3 regions of the Clostridium sp. JNZ X4-2 genome follow, and region 1 is predicted to be linked to each of the others. Evidence: riboswitches for the same ligand, from Rfam matches in the RefSeq annotation. Region 1 holds a riboswitch; each other region holds the start of a gene.
The links. Region 1 has a riboswitch for cobalamin ahead of ACYUJ6_RS15170 (cell wall-binding repeat-containing protein). Riboswitches for the same ligand answer to the same signal wherever they lie in the genome.
Positions count from the first base shown of each region.

Region 2: another riboswitch for cobalamin. It lies ahead of ACYUJ6_RS11730 (hypothetical protein); the one in region 1 lies ahead of ACYUJ6_RS15170 (cell wall-binding repeat-containing protein).
Region 3: another riboswitch for cobalamin. It lies ahead of ACYUJ6_RS04470 (amidase domain-containing protein); the one in region 1 lies ahead of ACYUJ6_RS15170 (cell wall-binding repeat-containing protein).

Region 1 is NZ_CM142685.1:3,149,755-3,155,462, reverse strand. It holds gene ACYUJ6_RS15185 (ABC transporter ATP-binding protein) at 1-894, shown strand, start outside; gene ACYUJ6_RS15180 (ABC transporter permease) at 887-1,960, shown strand; gene ACYUJ6_RS15175 (ABC transporter permease) at 1,965-2,897, shown strand; cobalamin riboswitch at 3,032-3,215, shown strand; gene ACYUJ6_RS15170 (cell wall-binding repeat-containing protein) at 3,357-5,117, shown strand; gene ACYUJ6_RS15165 (Ig-like domain-containing protein) at 5,141-5,708, shown strand, end outside.
Region 2 is NZ_CM142685.1:2,444,839-2,450,546, reverse strand. It holds gene ACYUJ6_RS11755 (energy-coupling factor ABC transporter permease) at 1-336, shown strand, start outside; gene ACYUJ6_RS11750 (hypothetical protein) at 339-677, shown strand; gene cbiQ (cobalt ECF transporter T component CbiQ) at 681-1,460, shown strand; gene ACYUJ6_RS11740 (energy-coupling factor ABC transporter ATP-binding protein) at 1,475-2,308, shown strand; gene ACYUJ6_RS11735 (alpha/beta-type small acid-soluble spore protein) at 2,486-2,683, shown strand; cobalamin riboswitch at 2,763-2,938, shown strand; gene ACYUJ6_RS11730 (hypothetical protein) at 3,201-4,718, shown strand; gene ACYUJ6_RS11725 (ECF transporter S component) at 4,865-5,455, shown strand; gene ACYUJ6_RS11720 (P1 family peptidase) at 5,515-5,708, shown strand, end outside.
Region 3 is NZ_CM142685.1:945,950-951,657, reverse strand. It holds gene ACYUJ6_RS04480 (hypothetical protein) at 9-335, opposite strand; gene ACYUJ6_RS04475 (hypothetical protein) at 498-824, opposite strand; gene ACYUJ6_RS04470 (amidase domain-containing protein) at 1,025-1,870, opposite strand; cobalamin riboswitch at 2,364-2,547, opposite strand; gene ACYUJ6_RS04465 (hypothetical protein) at 3,131-3,310, opposite strand; gene ACYUJ6_RS04460 (TIGR04540 family protein) at 3,383-3,649, opposite strand; gene ACYUJ6_RS04455 (GNAT family N-acetyltransferase) at 3,827-4,297, shown strand; gene trpA (tryptophan synthase subunit alpha) at 4,468-5,262, opposite strand; gene trpB (tryptophan synthase subunit beta) at 5,262-5,708, opposite strand, start outside.

The sequences.
Region 1 (5,708 bases):
GATAGAATCACAGTATTGAGAAATGGTAAATCAATAGGCACATTTAATACAGGAGATGTGGAAGAAAACGAAATTTCAGAAATGATGATGGGAAAAGGTAAAATATATATTTTAAGTAAAAGAGCTGAAATAAAACAGAGAAAAGTTTTAGAAATGAAAAATGTATGCTGTGATTCTCTAAAAGGATCTGTAAAGTTAAAGGATATATCTTTTAGTATACATGAAGGTGAGATATTTGGCATTGCAGGAATCGATGATAATGGGCAGAGAGAACTGGCAGAAGTAATTGCAGGACTTGTTCCCATTGAAAAGGGCGATATAATTTTAAATGGATCAAGCTGTATGAATGAAAACAGGAGAAAACATATAGAAAAGGGGATAGGTTATGTACCCGAGGACAGGATGAGCACAGGACTTGTAGGAAATATGAATATCTCCGAAAATATGATACTTGAAAGTTATAGATATACTCCTGGATTTTATATAAACTGGGATAAAATATGTAAAAAAACAGCCCATGTAATTAAACAATTTGGCATTAAGACATCTTCTATAAATGATAATATCAGCGTAATGTCCGGAGGAAATATACAAAAGCTTCTTCTGGCCAGGGAAATTGAGCTGGATCCCCATATAATTGTCCTTTCATATCCCTTTAGAGGTCTTGATGTAGGTGCTTCACAATATATAAAAAAACTTTTGATAGATGAGAGAAATAAAGGCAAGGCAATTCTCCTTATCTGTGAAGAAGTTGAAGATTTATTACAGCTTTCAGACAGGATTGCCGTACTGCACCAGGGATCCATAATGGGTATAGTAAAACCTTGTCAAGTTAATGTTAAATCAATAGGACTTATGATGTATGGAAATGAAAGGGATGATTATAGTGGCTAACTCAGATTTTATAAGATGGAAGCTGGAAAAAACGAATTCCTGTTCCATGATAAAACAGATAATTGTTCCTGTTGTGTCCTTAATGGGTGGAATTGTATTTTCATCTGTTATAATTGCCATTACTGGAAATGATCCGGTAGATGTGTGCTATCAGATATTTTCGGGAGCCTTCGGATCCTTATATGGTATTTCTGAAACTGTGGCAAAGTCCATTCCGCTTATGCTCACTTCCCTTGGAGTTTCACTGGCATTTCGCATGAAGCTCTGGAATATAGGAGGAGAAGGTCAATTTTTTATGGGAGCTTTTGGGGCTTCCTGGGCTGCGCTTAAGTTTCCGGAACTTCCCATTGGAGAACTTTTAATGCTTATGTTTGTATGTGGTTTTATATCAGGGGGAATATGGGCTCTGATAGCGGCAGTTCCAAAAGCATTTTTAAATATAAATGAAACTATAAGCACACTTCTTTTAAATTATATAGCTATTTTGTGGGTTCAGTATCTGGTATTTGGCCCCTGGAAGGATCCTGAAGGTAAAAATTTTCCTGTAACTGCAACTTTTTCACAAAATGCCACTTTGCCCTCTTTTGGAAATACAGATATAAATGCAGGGCTTTTTATTGCATTTATAATTGCAATGCTGATGTTTTTGATTCTCAAGTATTCCAAATGGGGATATGAAATAAAAGTCAGCGGAAATAATAAAAATACGGCGATTTATGCAGGCATGAATTATATAAAGAATATACTGATTGTCATGTTTATAAGCGGTGGAATAGCCGGAATAGCTGGTATGGTAGAGATATCAGGCGTAATTCACAGGCTTCAGCAGGATATATCTCCAGGATATGGATATACGGCCATTATAATAGCCCTTTTGGCAAGGCTGAATCCATTTTGTATAATAATTGTTTCATTTTTTATGGGGGGACTTTTTGTAGGAGGATATAATCTGCAGACATCGGGTTTTTCGCTGAGCACAGTTTTGATGTTTCAGGGTTCTATACTGCTTTTTGTACTTGGCAGTGAAATATTGCTTAAGTATAAACTGGTGAGGAGGGGAGAGTGATCATATGAACAGTACCTTTATGATTTCAGTGATTGCGGCGGGCATTGTTGCAGGAACCCCGCTGTTATATGCATGCCTTGGTGAAATCCTATCTGAAAAGTCGGGAATTATGAATCTGGGAGTGGAAGGTATGATGCTTGTAGGAGCTGTAGTGGGATTTGCAGTGAGTATTCATACTCAAAATAAGTGGATGGGTTTTATGGCAGGCTGCAGTGCTGGTGCAATCCTGGCATTTTTTCATGGTATCCTTACCATAAAATTGAAGGCCAATCAGGTGGCAAGCGGTGTGGCTCTTACTATATTTGGTACAGGGCTTAGTGCATATTTGGGGAAATCTTATATTGGGGTGCTTCCCTCTGTGTCATTTAAGGAAATAAGTATACCATTTTTAAATGAAACACCTGTAATAGGAAAAATTTTTTTTAAAAATGATGCCCTGGTATATCTGAGTTTTATACTGGTTTTTGTAATGTGGTTTGTACTGTATAAGACGAAAGCAGGACTTATAGTGAGAACTGTTGGTGAAAATCCATCTGCCGCAGATGCAGCCGGCATAAATATTTTTCTTGTAAGATATACATGTGTAATTTTAGGAGGCATGTTGTCGGGAGCTGCAGGAGCATATATATCACTTGCATATTCTCCTTCCTGGAGTGAAAATATGACCGCAGGCAGGGGATGGATTGCAGTAGCTCTTGTAATATTTGCAATGTGGAATCCCATTCGGGGTATGATAGGAGCATATATTTTTGGAATTATAAATTCCCTTGGACTTCATCTTCAAGCTTTCGGCTTTGCTGTTCCTGTATATATACTTCAGATGCTTCCTTATATTTTGACTTTTGCAGTCCTTATTTTTACTACCAGAGAAACAAGAACAAGACGTTCCGTCATGCCTCAGGCACTTGGAATGCCATATTCCAGGGAGGAAAGATAATTATAAGGGCGTGGCAGTTTATTCATTGGGTAAACTTACCATAGTGTTTTTACTCGGTATCCTGTTTAATATGTATTGACTGGATAAAATTTATATCATATACTTAACAATAAGGTAATAAATTGTTTGTAAAAATTTAATATTTGTTGTTAGGTGCTGTTGTTTTAACAGTTAAAAGGAAAAGTTGAAGAAGTACTGCAGCCCCGCCGCTACTGTATGGAGGATGAAACCTTGTTTATATCACTGGTAATGTATCTGGGAAGATAAGGGAGTAGGATGAATCTGAGCCAGGAAGCCTGCCTGACATTTTTGTTAATTCTTTCGGAGGGAAAGATATTATATATTTTATTAAAGTTATGTGCTTTATTGGTAAGATATATGTGAACATTTATGCTGGAATGTAAATAATGGAGACCCTTGGAGGTCTCTTTATTATTGATCATAAGGAGGAATTATGATATGCAACATATGAAGAAAATCATAAGCAGAATTGTCATGTTTTTGTTTGTAATTGGCATTGCTTTATCCAGTTCCGCTGGAAATGTATTTGCGGATTCAAACAGTACCGGCGGCATGACTACCACTGCAAATGAAAACAGACTTTCAGGAAATGACAGAATTGAAACATCTTTAAAAATAAGTCAGGATGGGTGGAAATATGGTGCAAATACTGCGGTTATAGCCCAGGGTTATGGCTATGCAGATGCCCTTTGTGCAGCACCTCTTGCAAAAAAATACAATGCGCCTATAATACTTTCCAGGCAGGATTCACTGAGTGATGAAACTATAAGTGAACTCAAAAGGCTTAAGGTGGACAAGGTATTTGTGGTTGGAGGGACAAGTTCCCTTTCTGACAATGTGGAGTCACAGTTGAAAAACATTGGTGTCAGCAGTGTGAAAAGACTTGGCGGAGCAGACAGATATGAAACTTCTGTAAAAATAGCCGAAGAACTGGGAGATGCTGATAATATTGTAGTGACATCCGGAAGTGGTTATGCGGACAGTCTTTCAATAGCATCCATAGCTGCAAAAAAGGGAATGCCCATATTACTGTCTCAAAGTAATGAACTTCCCCAGATAGTGAAAAATTACTTGAAAAACCGGGATATAGCAAAAACTTACATAGTAGGCGGTACAGCGGTTATAGCCGGCAGTCTGGAATCATCTCTTCCAAATGCCATAAGACTTGGAGGTACCACCAGGTTTGATACAAATTTGGCTGTACTTGAAAATTTCAAAGACGACCTTAATTTTGACAATGTGTACATAGCCAGTGGAGACGGCCCCAATGGGGATGAGTTTGCAGACGCCCTTTCCGGATCGGCTCTTGCGTCCACAAAATCTGCACCTATGGTTTTGGTTTACAAAACCCTGAGTACAAAAACCGCAGATTTCCTGAAATCAAATATGTCCAGCAAAACCATGCTTACAGCATTGGGAGGTGCGCTGGTGGTACCGGCTGTAATCGTGGATGATCTGGTTCATTATTTTAACGGTGAGGCTACCAGCGGAGGCATAGGAGATGATACCAAACCCGGTACAGGGGGAGGCGGAAATTCAGGAACCTTTACGTTGGAAATTACTAAGGATAATAATGAAACTGTTTTAAAAAAGCAGGTGTTAAATATAGATGGCAGTAAAACTGCTTTTGATTATTTAAAATCTATGGTGGACAGTGTAGAAGTGAAAAGTGGATATATAAATTCTATTTCTGTAAATGGACAGAGCTATGTGAATAAGTCTGCTCCCGATTTGTCCCATGGTACCAGCTGGTTTATATATGTAAATGAAGGCTTTGCCACTGTAGGTTCCCAGTCTATAAAGCCACAATCTGGAGATGTCATAAGGTTTGATTATCATAATTGGACTTATGAAAATCCTGGCGGAACTGGAGGAGGGTCCGGTGGCTCTGGTGGAAATAATAATCCTCCTAAACAGGATACCCAGTTGACAACGCTGAATGGAGCTGAGGGGCTTAATCTTGTGATCACGGAAAAAGTGGATGGAACTATAAATATACAGGCTAATAGCAGGTATTTAAGCGATTGTATAATCATCAGGCTTTATGATGATAAAGGTAACTTAAAATATATAAATGAATCTTCAGGTGGGAAGATGGATATAGATACTACTTTAGATCCTGGTAATTATACAGGAACTATAAAGGCATCTTCCAGCATGGATAATAAGATTGATATAGAAACATTTAGTGTATCTTGATTTTGGTATAAGGGGTGAATGTGATGAAAAATTTTAATAGAAAATTTCTATCTTTTATAGTATCTGCATTTATGGTAATAGGTGTTGCAGGAAGTACTACAAGTACTGTATTTGCAGATGAGGGACAAACTACCGGACAGACAGATTATATGGATTCTGTAAATGAACTTATAGATAATATAAGTGCTACGGTGAATGATGAAAATAACAATGGCTGGATAGCTGTGGACAGGGCAATTGCAAATCTGGCACTGTACAAGGCTGACAAAGATACAGTATCGAATTATGTAGATAATCTTAAAGAAGCCTTGAAAACTCCAACGATTGGAACATATGAAAAAGGCGTACTTGGATTATTGGCAGAAGGGAAAGATCCTACCAATTTTGAGGGCGTAAATCTTGTAGAAAATATATATAACTGTGATGAGCAGACTATGAAAAATGGAGGAATGAATATTTATTTATATGCTCTTTTAGCTTTAGACGCGGCAAATTTTTATGTACCTCAAAATGCTGTTTGGACGAGAGAAAAACTAATTGATGCTATATTGAGTGATTCCAGCAGGCAAAATGGTGCCTGGTACTCTAATG
Region 2 (5,708 bases), 700 kb from region 1:
AACACTTTTTCCATGGGTATAGCCGCGGGGATTTTAGGATATTTATGTTGGAAAATATTAAGGTATTTTAAAAGTCCTATTTGGCTGGCCGCAGGAGTGGCAGGTTTTGTAGGTGATATAGTTACATATCTGGTAGCTGCCCTTGAATTGGCCATAAGTTTACATGGACATGTTCCTTTGATGAAGCAGTGGATGATATTCTTTTTAGGTTATGGTCCTACTCAGCTGCCTTTAGCTATAGCAGAAGGTGTATTTACAGCATTGGTTCTTCAGGTCATGATAAAAAGACGTCCAGATTTGCTGCCAGGTGTACTTAGGAAAGAGGAGGCAAAATAATTATGGAATCAAGTGGTAATATAAAAAATGGAAAAGGTACAAGCATTAAATTTTTAGATAAATTTACTAGAATTATGTTGACAGTAATGATAATCCTGTTTATTTTTATATTTGGGGCTTCAAAATATATGGTCAATCATAAAATGGAAGCCGGAGGTACAGATGACAAGGTGAATACCATGGCATCCAATAATCACAAGCCTTTTGTTGAATTACCTGGTGATGCACAGGTAGGAGCCTTTTCTGTAGCAAATTTTTTTGCAGGCTTAATAGTGGGACATCATTGGGAAAAATTGTTTGGAGAATCAGCTAAAAATAAAAAATCGTTAAAGGAAGAATAAATTATGGAACTATCTTCATTTGGCAGGATATCTGGTAATAAAAGTTTTTTACACCGTTTGGATGGAAGGGTAAAAACAGTTTTGTTTTTAAGTGCAATTATAATTGTAACTTTTCTTTCCCATTGGTACTTAGTAGTTTCTCTGTGGGCACTTTCTATAATTGGATATTATACTTTGAATATGCCCTGGAAAAGACTTATAAAAAGGATGCTTATGCCCTTTAGTATAGCATGGCTTGTGTTTGCCAGTATGTTATTTACCAATGGACAGCAGGTATTAACCTATATTCCCCTTTTTGGATATCGCTTTAATATTTACAGAGAAGGTCTTATACTTGGAATTTTGTTGATGCTCAGGATAATGGCAGCAGTTAGTCTGGCATGTATACTGTCCTTTTGCACACCCATGATTGAAATACTTGAAACCCTGAGAATATTTAAGGTACCATCAATTATAATAGATTTAGCGGATATGATGTACAGATATATATTTATAATTGAGGATACGGGAAAAAGTATGAGACATGCCCAATTGAGCCGTATGGGAGATAATTCCAGTTGGATGCGCCGTGCTGAAGATGCGGGAAAAATAGCAGTTTATGTCATAATAGAATCTTTGGATCGCAGTGTGAGGGTTTACAATGCCATGCTTTCAAGAGGATATAACGAAGAGAGTAAACAAGCTAAGTTTTTCACATACTCCATTCCAGCCAAGGATTTTCGCTTTGGAATATTAGGAGCAGTTTTATTGGCAGCTTTAATTATTGCAAATATATTGATTTAAAAGGAGAATAATATATGGAACTTATTGATGTGGATAAAGTCAGCTATGCTTATGGTGATGGAAGCCTGGCACTTAAAGATGTTAACATGAAAATAAAAAGCGGGGAAAAGGTAGCAATACTTGGTCCCAATGGTGCAGGTAAATCCACTCTTTTTCATCTGTTTAATGGAATCTTAAAGCCTAAATCAGGTACTATTACAATAAATGGACTTCAGGTATGCAAAAAAAATTTAGTTGAAATAAGACGTATGGTAGGCATGGTATTTCAAGACTCTGATGATCAGCTTTTTAATTCTACAGTTCGACAGGAAATTGCCTATGGGCTTTTGAACATGGGTATGAGAGGGCAGGAATTGGAAGATACAATAGCATGGTCATTAAAGGTGGTTGGAATGACAGGTTATGATGATAAAAGTCCCCATAATTTAAGTGGAGGGCAAAAAAAAAGAATAGCACTTGCAAGTGTCCTTGCCATGAAGCCTAAGGTAATGGTTCTGGATGAACCCACAGCAGCTCTTGATCCCAGGGGAGTATATAAGTTAATCAAACTTCTTGACATAATAAATAAAAAACTTGGAATTACTTTGATCTTTGCCACCCATGATGTGGATACAGTTCCTCTTTTAGCTGATACGGTTTATCTTTTGGATAAAGGAAAAATTGTAAGGGGAGGCACAACTCAGGAAGTGTTTAATCAAAAAGAGTTTATTCGAAAAATTGATTTAAGACTTCCAAGAGTAGCTCATTTGGTTGAAATTCTGGATAGAGATGGAGCAATAAATGCAGATACATTACCTCTTACCATTGGTCAGGCCAAAAGTGTTTTAGAAAATCAAAATAGAAATTGACATGAAAAGATATAAAAGTAGAATCACTGGAATTTTTTAATAAGATTTCAGTGATTTTTTCATATCTGTCATGAATTTAATAGTTTATAAAACTTTAAATTACATAAACTCTAGATACACAATTAAATAAAATACTTCAATAAAAAAATCTATGAGAATGTGAAGGAGGAATTCATCATGACAGGTAATGGAAATAGAACTTTAGTTCCAGAGGCAAAGGAAGGTCTTAATAGATTTAAGATGGAAGCAGCTAGAGAAGTAGGAGTGAATCTAAAAGATGGATATAATGGTGATATTACATCAAGGGAAGCAGGCTCAATAGGGGGACAGATGGTAAAAAAGATGATAGAGGCTTATGAGCAGGGATTAAAGTAACCATATTAATTAAAATAAATGAAAAAAGTATGAATAGTTACTTGACTAATATAGACAATAAGAATATAATTAACTCATAATTAAATAATAAAGTATACGGTTTATATTATAATTAAAAGGGAATATGGTGAAATACCATTACAGCCCCCGCTACTGTATCAGGTGACAATTTTAAATTTCCACTGGAGTGTTTCTGGGAAGGGAAAAAGAGGATGAGCCGATAGTCAGGAAACCTGCCTATACTTGCATAGAAATCTTTCGGAGGGAAGGATTTATCAATTGTAATGCTGATACTATTTTTAATAGTGTAGTTTTGTAATATGATAATCAGGGACTTCTAAAAGAAGTCCCTTTTTATATATATGTGTTTGGTGTTAACTTAAACATATCTAATCCCTTTAATAATGCACTTATTATGGATGAATAAGTGCATTTTTGTGTTTTAAAGAGCCTATATTAGGTTATAATATTTTAAAATAGCTATTGATTGGAATAAACTTAAAAGGAAGGATACATCATGTCTGAAAAATATTGGCCTGAAACGATTATACTTTGGGGAGCCGGTGCTACTAAAAGCTTAGGGCTTCATGCAACTAATGAGTTGATGCAGCTTATTTTAAAAATAAGTAAAAGGGATTTTTCCTTTTTGAAGGGAAAAGATAAAAAACTGGCTGATGCTTTTGAAAAATTAATTACGGAAGATTTAATTAAAGACTCTAAGATGTCTAAGATATACGATTTAAAAGCTCTAGAGGCTATAATAAGTACCAACGCCAAGTTTAACATGCACGAACTTTTTACTATGCTTGATCAACTTATTGACAATAATATGGGATTTAATGCTTTTTCTCATGGGAAAACACAGTTTTTAAGGGTGGAAAGAGTTCAGGCGGCCAAAAGATGTCTCATTTTGATTATTGAAGAGTTGGAGAGATTTAGTATACAAGGTACCCAGGGATATGCAGACAGAGAAAAAATGGAACCTTATTATCAATTTGCAAAAATACTTGTAGATCTTATGATAGAAGAGGCGCAGGCATTTGAAAACAGAGGTTATAGAAGGGATACAAGACGATTTTATCTTTATTCCTATGCCATAATATCTTTTAATTGGGATCCCATAATACTCTGGAACTTATTCAATGCCCATAAGGAGAAAAATGAAAGGCCTGTCAGACTAAAAGATGGCTTAAAATTGCAGTTATATGATGATTTTGGAACTCAGATATCTTCTGCCCAATTGAATGAGGATGAATCCGGCATATGGTATGTAACGGATGAACCCCAGTGTAAAAGTATAAATGATTATAATTACCCTTCTAGGATAATGAGGATAGGAAAAATACTGTTTCCCCATGGTATGTTTGGTTCCAGGGTCTGCCCTGAATGCGGCAAATCCATAATTAGTTTTGCAAAAAGATGGGATAGACTGTCTACAGAGGTTTTTGGGCCATCTATTTTAAAAACATTGCAAAAAAACTGGAGGTATACAACAGAAAAAGAAAAGACATATAAAAGAGGTGCCATAGAGTGTCCTTATTGTGGACAAATAACTTACCCTTATGATATGCCTCTTATAATACAGAGCCTTTCAAGGGAAAAGAGTGTACCAACTTTAGAAGAATTGAAAACTGAAATGGGACTTCTTATGAAAAATGCAAAACATATAATTTTTGCAGGATATAGTTTGCCGCAGGATGATATTATGGTTAAAACCTTTTTCATGTCTTCTATATCTGGAAATGACAGAGATAAGCTGAAATGTACTGTAGTAAACTATGATGAAGGGTATAGAGGTTCAGGTTGGCTGAAGGGCCATAAGATAGTGGAATATATAAAAGGAACAAAAAATAATTCTGCGGCTGAGTGCATAAAAAACATATGTGATATATTTCCATTAAAAAATATAAGGATAAATTTAAGCGGGATACCTGATATATTTATGGAAGATGGAAAATGCAGCAGGAGAAAGACAATAGATTTATTGTATCCTGAAGAGTATTTTAAAGAGGGATTTCCAATACATAGAGATTGAAAAAAAGATTATGTTTTTTAACTGCTTTATTGAACTTTCCATTAAAAGTGGTAAAATAAAATCGTCAGTATTTATTAAAAAACTGAACTAAATTTTATAAAGGAGGTTCCGTGTTATATCAAAATGAATAACAACGGAGAAAACTTATGGAAAGACAATTAAAAACATGGTCAAAGCTTAGTATTAGACAGATTGCCATAATTGGCATGCTGTCTGCAATTTCTATTGTACTTGGTGTAACTGGATTGGGTTTTATACCTATTCCGCCGGTGAAAGCCACTATAATGCACGTACCTGTTATAATAGGGGCTGTTTTAGAGGGGCCGCTTGTGGGTGCTATGGTAGGACTTATCTTTGGTGTATTTAGTGTGATTCAATCTATAACTACTCCTACCCCTGTTTCTTTTGTTTTTATGAACCCTCTGGTATCTGTTTTACCGAGAATACTTATAGGAGTGGGAAGTTATTACGTATTTAAGCTCATAAGAATGAAAAGGGAAGTTTTATCTGTAGGAATAGCTGCCGCCGTAGGGTCATTGATAAACACCGTAGGTGTGCTGGGCATGATATATATTATATACCTGGGTCCTTATTCCAAGGCACTAAATATAAGTTTAAGTGCAGCCAAAAAGGGAATACTAGTTGTAGCCTTTACAAACGGCATGCCTGAAATGATCTTATCTATAATTATTGCGGTATCTGTTGTCACTGCCATTACTAAGATGAGACATAAATAAATTATGCAATTAACCCTGAGCCTTTGCAAGCTTGGGGTTTTATAATATAGGAGGTAGAAATGAGGGAAATTTCATTTAATAGTATAGAGGGAATAAGAATAGGAAATGCCCAGAATTTAAAAGGTCCTACAGGATGTACTGTGGTTATATGTGAAAATGGGGCAGCTGCTGGAGTAGATGTGAGAGGAGGATCACCAGGTACCCGTGAAACGGATCTATTAAATCCAGTTAATTTAGTGGATAGAATTCATGC
Region 3 (5,708 bases), 1.4 Mb from region 1:
ATTTACAATCAGCATTCACCGTAGTCTTTAGTAAAATACAAAGGTCCTATTTTTTTAACTTTATAATTAGTTATTACATTTCCTGTTGCCCTATCATATAAATTGTAACCAACAATAGTGTAAATCATAGCATTTTCTTTATCAAGAATGCTCTTATCCATATTATATTGACCTTTATTAACCTTCACAGTTCCTTTAAATGCTCCCACTGGATATCCGCTTGCAAATATATGTGTCCTAATGGATATCGACGGTGTAGCATGGCTTATAATAAATCCTGCAGCAATTATTAAAAAAGACAGCAGAATTATGATAACCTTCCTTGAAAATCTCATTTTCTTTCTCCTCCAACAACCTTAAATTCAATTTATGTAATTAATTTATTGTAAATTACAATTTAAAATTATACATTGACGATCATATAATATTTTAAAACTGGATCTATACCAAAACAAAAAGCAGTGTAATAAGTTAAATATAAAAATTTTTCTTTATGATTAACCTTCCCCATAGTTTTCAGTAAAATATAAAGGTCCTATTTTTTTGACTTTATAATTACCTATTGGATTTTTTGTTGCCCTATCATATAAATTATAACCTTGAATATAGTAAATCATAGCATTTTCTTTATGAAGGGCATTTTTATCCGCGTTATATAGACCTTTATGAACATGTAAAGTTACTTTAAATGCTCCAACTGGATATCCACTTGCAAATATATGTGTCCTAATGGATATCGACGGTGTAGCATGGCTTATAATAAATCCTGCAGTAATTATTAAAAAAAACAGCAGAATTATGATAACCTTTCTTGAAAATCTCATTTTCTTTCTCCTCCAACAACCTTAAATTCAATTTATGTAATTAATTTATTGTAAATTACAATTTAAAATTATACATTGACGATCATATAATATTTTAAAACTGGATCTATACCAAAACAAAAAGCAGTGTAATAAGTTAAATATAAAAATCAAACTTTATCTTTTCTTTATTACATTGCTTTTTAATTAAATATATTTAACTAATGCCAAAATTTTAGAGTTCTCATATTGGTATAGTCACCTTCCGCATAGGCATCATACAGAGGATAATCTAATCTTTGTTTAGAATGTCCACAGAAAAACCATTTCACTCCCTGTAAATTGCCAGTTAAGATTACCGAATGTGACCACTCACCTATACCGGGATTATAAAACTGAACAATATCACCAACTCTCGCTCCATCAGTCCAAGAGCTTTCAGAAGTGTATCCATTTGAAACCATATAATCACGAAAAGCAACTACATTAATCCACGGTGCTGAATATGCATACCAATAACTACTGGCTGGGACTCCACCTGCGTAAGCACATTGAGATACAAAATCCGTACAATCTTCAATCTTGTCAACATAATATTGAGAACCTGGATACTGAGAATAGTTTGGTGATAATGCATACCTCTCTGCATAAGATACGGCACTGCCAGCATTATAACCAGGATAACTGTTTAAACGAATATTAGAATTATCATCTTTAGAATTAATTTGGGTAAAGTATTCGTAATATTTGTCAATATTATTTGACTTATCATCTATGACTTTTATTTTTGAATCAATTGCACTATCATAATAAGGAAAATAAGTGTCTTCTGACTTTAATGACTCTTTATCATTTAATTGTTGTTTCACAGATACATCAGTATCTTCATCCAGATCTAATTTTTTGGTTATATAATATTTGCCATCTTCATATTTAACTTCAAATCTATACTTTTCACCCTTTGATTTTGATACTTTTTCTGCTCCATACAACTTGAATTCCACATCATAAAGTACATCTACTGCATAAGTATCAATGGCCGTTTGAGCTACTCTAGTTATAGTCACATTAGACTTATAGTTATCAATTTTACCGTCAAATTTTTTAAACCATTCTACATCAAATTTACTTTGTTTATTAAGCAGTTCTAATAACTCCGGGTCTTTGACAATATTACTATAATCTTTAGCTTTACCATTTTTTAAGACATCAGAACTTAAAGATAATACTTCATTAATAGAGCTGCTGATTGCAGATTTGTCAACTTGAGTTAAACTAGCATCTTGAGCATTTGCCGCATTTGAATTTACGGGACTTGCAGAAGCTGTAGGACCAAAAGATAAACTAGCCCCTACTAATGAAATGCATAAAACAAGTGTTGATATTTTTTTCTTATCATTTTTATCCCCCTTAAATTAAAAATAATATATTCTGTTTCAATCCACTTTCCAATGTAAAATTTTAAAACAAAAAGATCCTCACTTCGAGGATCCTGGTTTTAACATATAAATTATTACAGAATAAAGAAATATTAAAATTAATTACTATCTTTCCCCCGAAAGAATTATAAAATATCAGGCAGGTTTCCTGGCTTGGATTCATTTTACTTCCCGGTCTTCCCGGTAAAAATACCAGTGACCAATGGGGTTTCATCCTCCATACAGTAACGGTGGGGCTGCAATGTTTCTCATTTTCCCTTTTAACTACTAAAATAAATTGTAGCACCTAATACTAAATTACTATGATATTATATTAATATACTATAATACTAAGTTTTATAAAAAAATACAATTTAGTATTATATAAGAATAAATAACAATATGTCTATCTATTTCCCTTTATAATATATATGTTATATTATTTACCAATTAAGATCAATACATTAATAGATAAAATTATAAAAAATATAGATAATATTTCATTATCTATATACTGCCATGTTACTCTAATACTCATCAAAAATATCTTTAGTTTCCTGTATTCTCTTTATACTTAAAGATATATAAAATTCAGCATATAGATGGTCAACAAATTTAGTAAACTGCTTTTTAAATGATTCTTTGACATCAATATCTATAGAATCTCAAAACAATTTATCATACATTAATTAGACACTTTTAATATATAAAAGGTTACACTTAATGCCAATTATTAAGTTAAAAAAGTTCTAAATAAAAAAATAAATTATCATACTCTACGATAATTTATTTTAAAATTGAGTTTATTTTTTTAAAAATGTGCTATAATATAGTTAAAAGAAGCCATTGCGGTTTTTTATAGTTTTTTAAATTTTAGTTAAAAAATGCACTTATCGGACTGGGTGCATTTTAATTTTTTGAGTTTTTATCTTCGGCAGTTATAGAAATTTCATTTTGAGTTAACTTACCAATTGAAGATTTACCCTTGATTACTAACCTATCTTTTAAATATGTTCCTACAATCACCATAGCTGTTAAGCATAATGATGTAATACATATAGATATTACTATAATCACAGTATCACTCATATTGCCACCTCCCCTGCTGTCAATTAACCGCAATGACTCCTTTGTGAGAAATAAAACCTGGAAGGTGGCTAACTAAAAATCTTTTATTTTCTCGTAAATATTATACCATATTAAAGCATAATTATATAAAATTTGAGTACCTTGAAGCCATCTTTTTACAAGATCTGTACGCTTTTTTCCTATTATCTTTGTTACAGTAGATTTGAACTTATCTCCCTTAAATAGCTTAATTTCTTCATATCTTGACCAATAAATAATATAGCCTTTTGCTTCATCTTCTTTTAAGCTTCTTGACCAATAGCCAGAGAAGAAATCAGGCAATTGATTATAATATACCATCCCAGCTCAGAAAAGAATTTAAGATTTTAATGACATCATAGTTGATTTTGTGAAAAATAATAGCAATAGTAATTATGCGATATTGAAAGAATCCCTAACTTTGGAGTGTCCACTTTTTCGAGAAAAGCTCAGTTCTCCGTATAGTTTATGTATTGGCCATATAAAAGAGAGAAAGAGGTGAAATGTAAAAATATAATGATTGAAAAAATTAACAATAAATATGCAATTCAACTTATAGAAATATTAAATACTGATGATATATTACGAGATAAGTTAGGCTCAAAAAAATATATAATATCAAAAGATGAATTTGTCGAACATAATAATAAATGGATTGAAGACACAAACTCAGAAATATTTGCTATTACTTTAAATGATAATGCAATTGGTATGATATCATTAAGCTATCAAATTGCAGAAGAAAAAAAAGCACAAGTTGGTTATTGGATTGGAAGTGAATATTGGGGAAAAGGATATACAAGTCAAGCTTTTTCACAAATATTGTGCTACGCTAAAAAAAAGGGAATAAGATATTTAAATGCTAGAATCATAAAAGATAATTTAGCTTCTAAAAAAATTTGGCAAAAATATGATGCAAAAATAAAATTAGCAAAGGATAAAAAAATTTGCGCATCTATTATATTATAGAAACTATATTGGATTTTTCTTATACTTCTCTAAAGCAGTGTTAAAGCATATTGAAGAATTAATATCTGTTTTTTTCATTTACAGTTATAAAAACATAAGGCTTCCTATGGTAAAATAAAAATCATAGGAAGTCTTTTTATTCGGGAGATTCCTTCAGCCACCGAATCAAATCACTGTTTCAAGCCATTTTTTAATTCTCCAATAAATGCTTTCACACTATCCAGTATATCCTCTTTGTTTTTGCCTTCTGCTATCCTGTCAATCAATGCACTGCCTACAATTATCCCTTCACAATATGGTTTGAATTTTGCTGCCATAGCTGCTGAGGATATTCCAAATCCAAGTGCCTTGGGTATATCAGTATAGCTTGAAACAATTTTCATGTATTCTTTTATATCAGTATTTATAGCATTCCTTGCACCTGTAACTCCGTTTACGGAAACGCAGTATACAAACCCTCTTCCTCCCCTTACTATTTTTTCTATTCTTTCCTTTGATGTAGGCGCTACCAGTGGAATAAGATACACTCCATATTTCTTCCCAATTATTATAATGTCTTTTCTCTCCTCTATGGGAAGATCCGGTATTATAAGGCCGTCTATACCACAGCTGCTGCATTCTTTTATAAACTTCTCCATTCCATATTTGAATATGGAACTATAATAGACAAGATATACCAATGGTACCTGTGTCTTTTTCCTTATTTTTTCTACTGTATTCATTATTTTAAATATCTTGACTCCATTTTTAAGTGCCCTGTTTGAAGATTCCTGTATAGTAACACCATCTGCCAGCGGATCCGAGTAAGGCACTCCAAGTTCTATTATATCCGCCCCTGCCTTTTCCATGGCAAGTACAATTTCTACGGTAGTTTCCAAGTCCGGATCACCTGCTGTTATAAAAGGTATCAATGCCTTTTCCCCTTTTTCCTTTAATTGTTCAAATTTCAAATCTATCCTGTTCATTATAATTCCACCCCCATTATAGCTGCTATAGTATTTATATCCTTGTCTCCTCTTCCTGACAAATTTACGATGATTATTTTGTCTTTGTCCAGTTTTGGAGCCAATTTCCTGGTATAGGCCACTGCATGGGCACTTTCGAGAGCTGGAATTATTCCCTCCAGCTTTGACAAATAGATAAATGCCTCCACTGCCTCTTTATCTGTAGCAGATTCATAAGTGGCTCTTTTTACATCATTGTAATAAGCGTGTTCAGGTCCCACTCCAGGATAATCAAGTCCTGCTGATATGGAGTAAGCAGGAAGTATTTGTCCATCTTCATCCTGCAGTACATAGGTCATCATTCCATGAATTACCCCCACAGATCCCTTTTCTATAGTAGCTGCATGCTCCTTTGTATCAATGCCTTTTCCTGCAGCTTCCACTCCAACCAGCTTTACGGAATCATC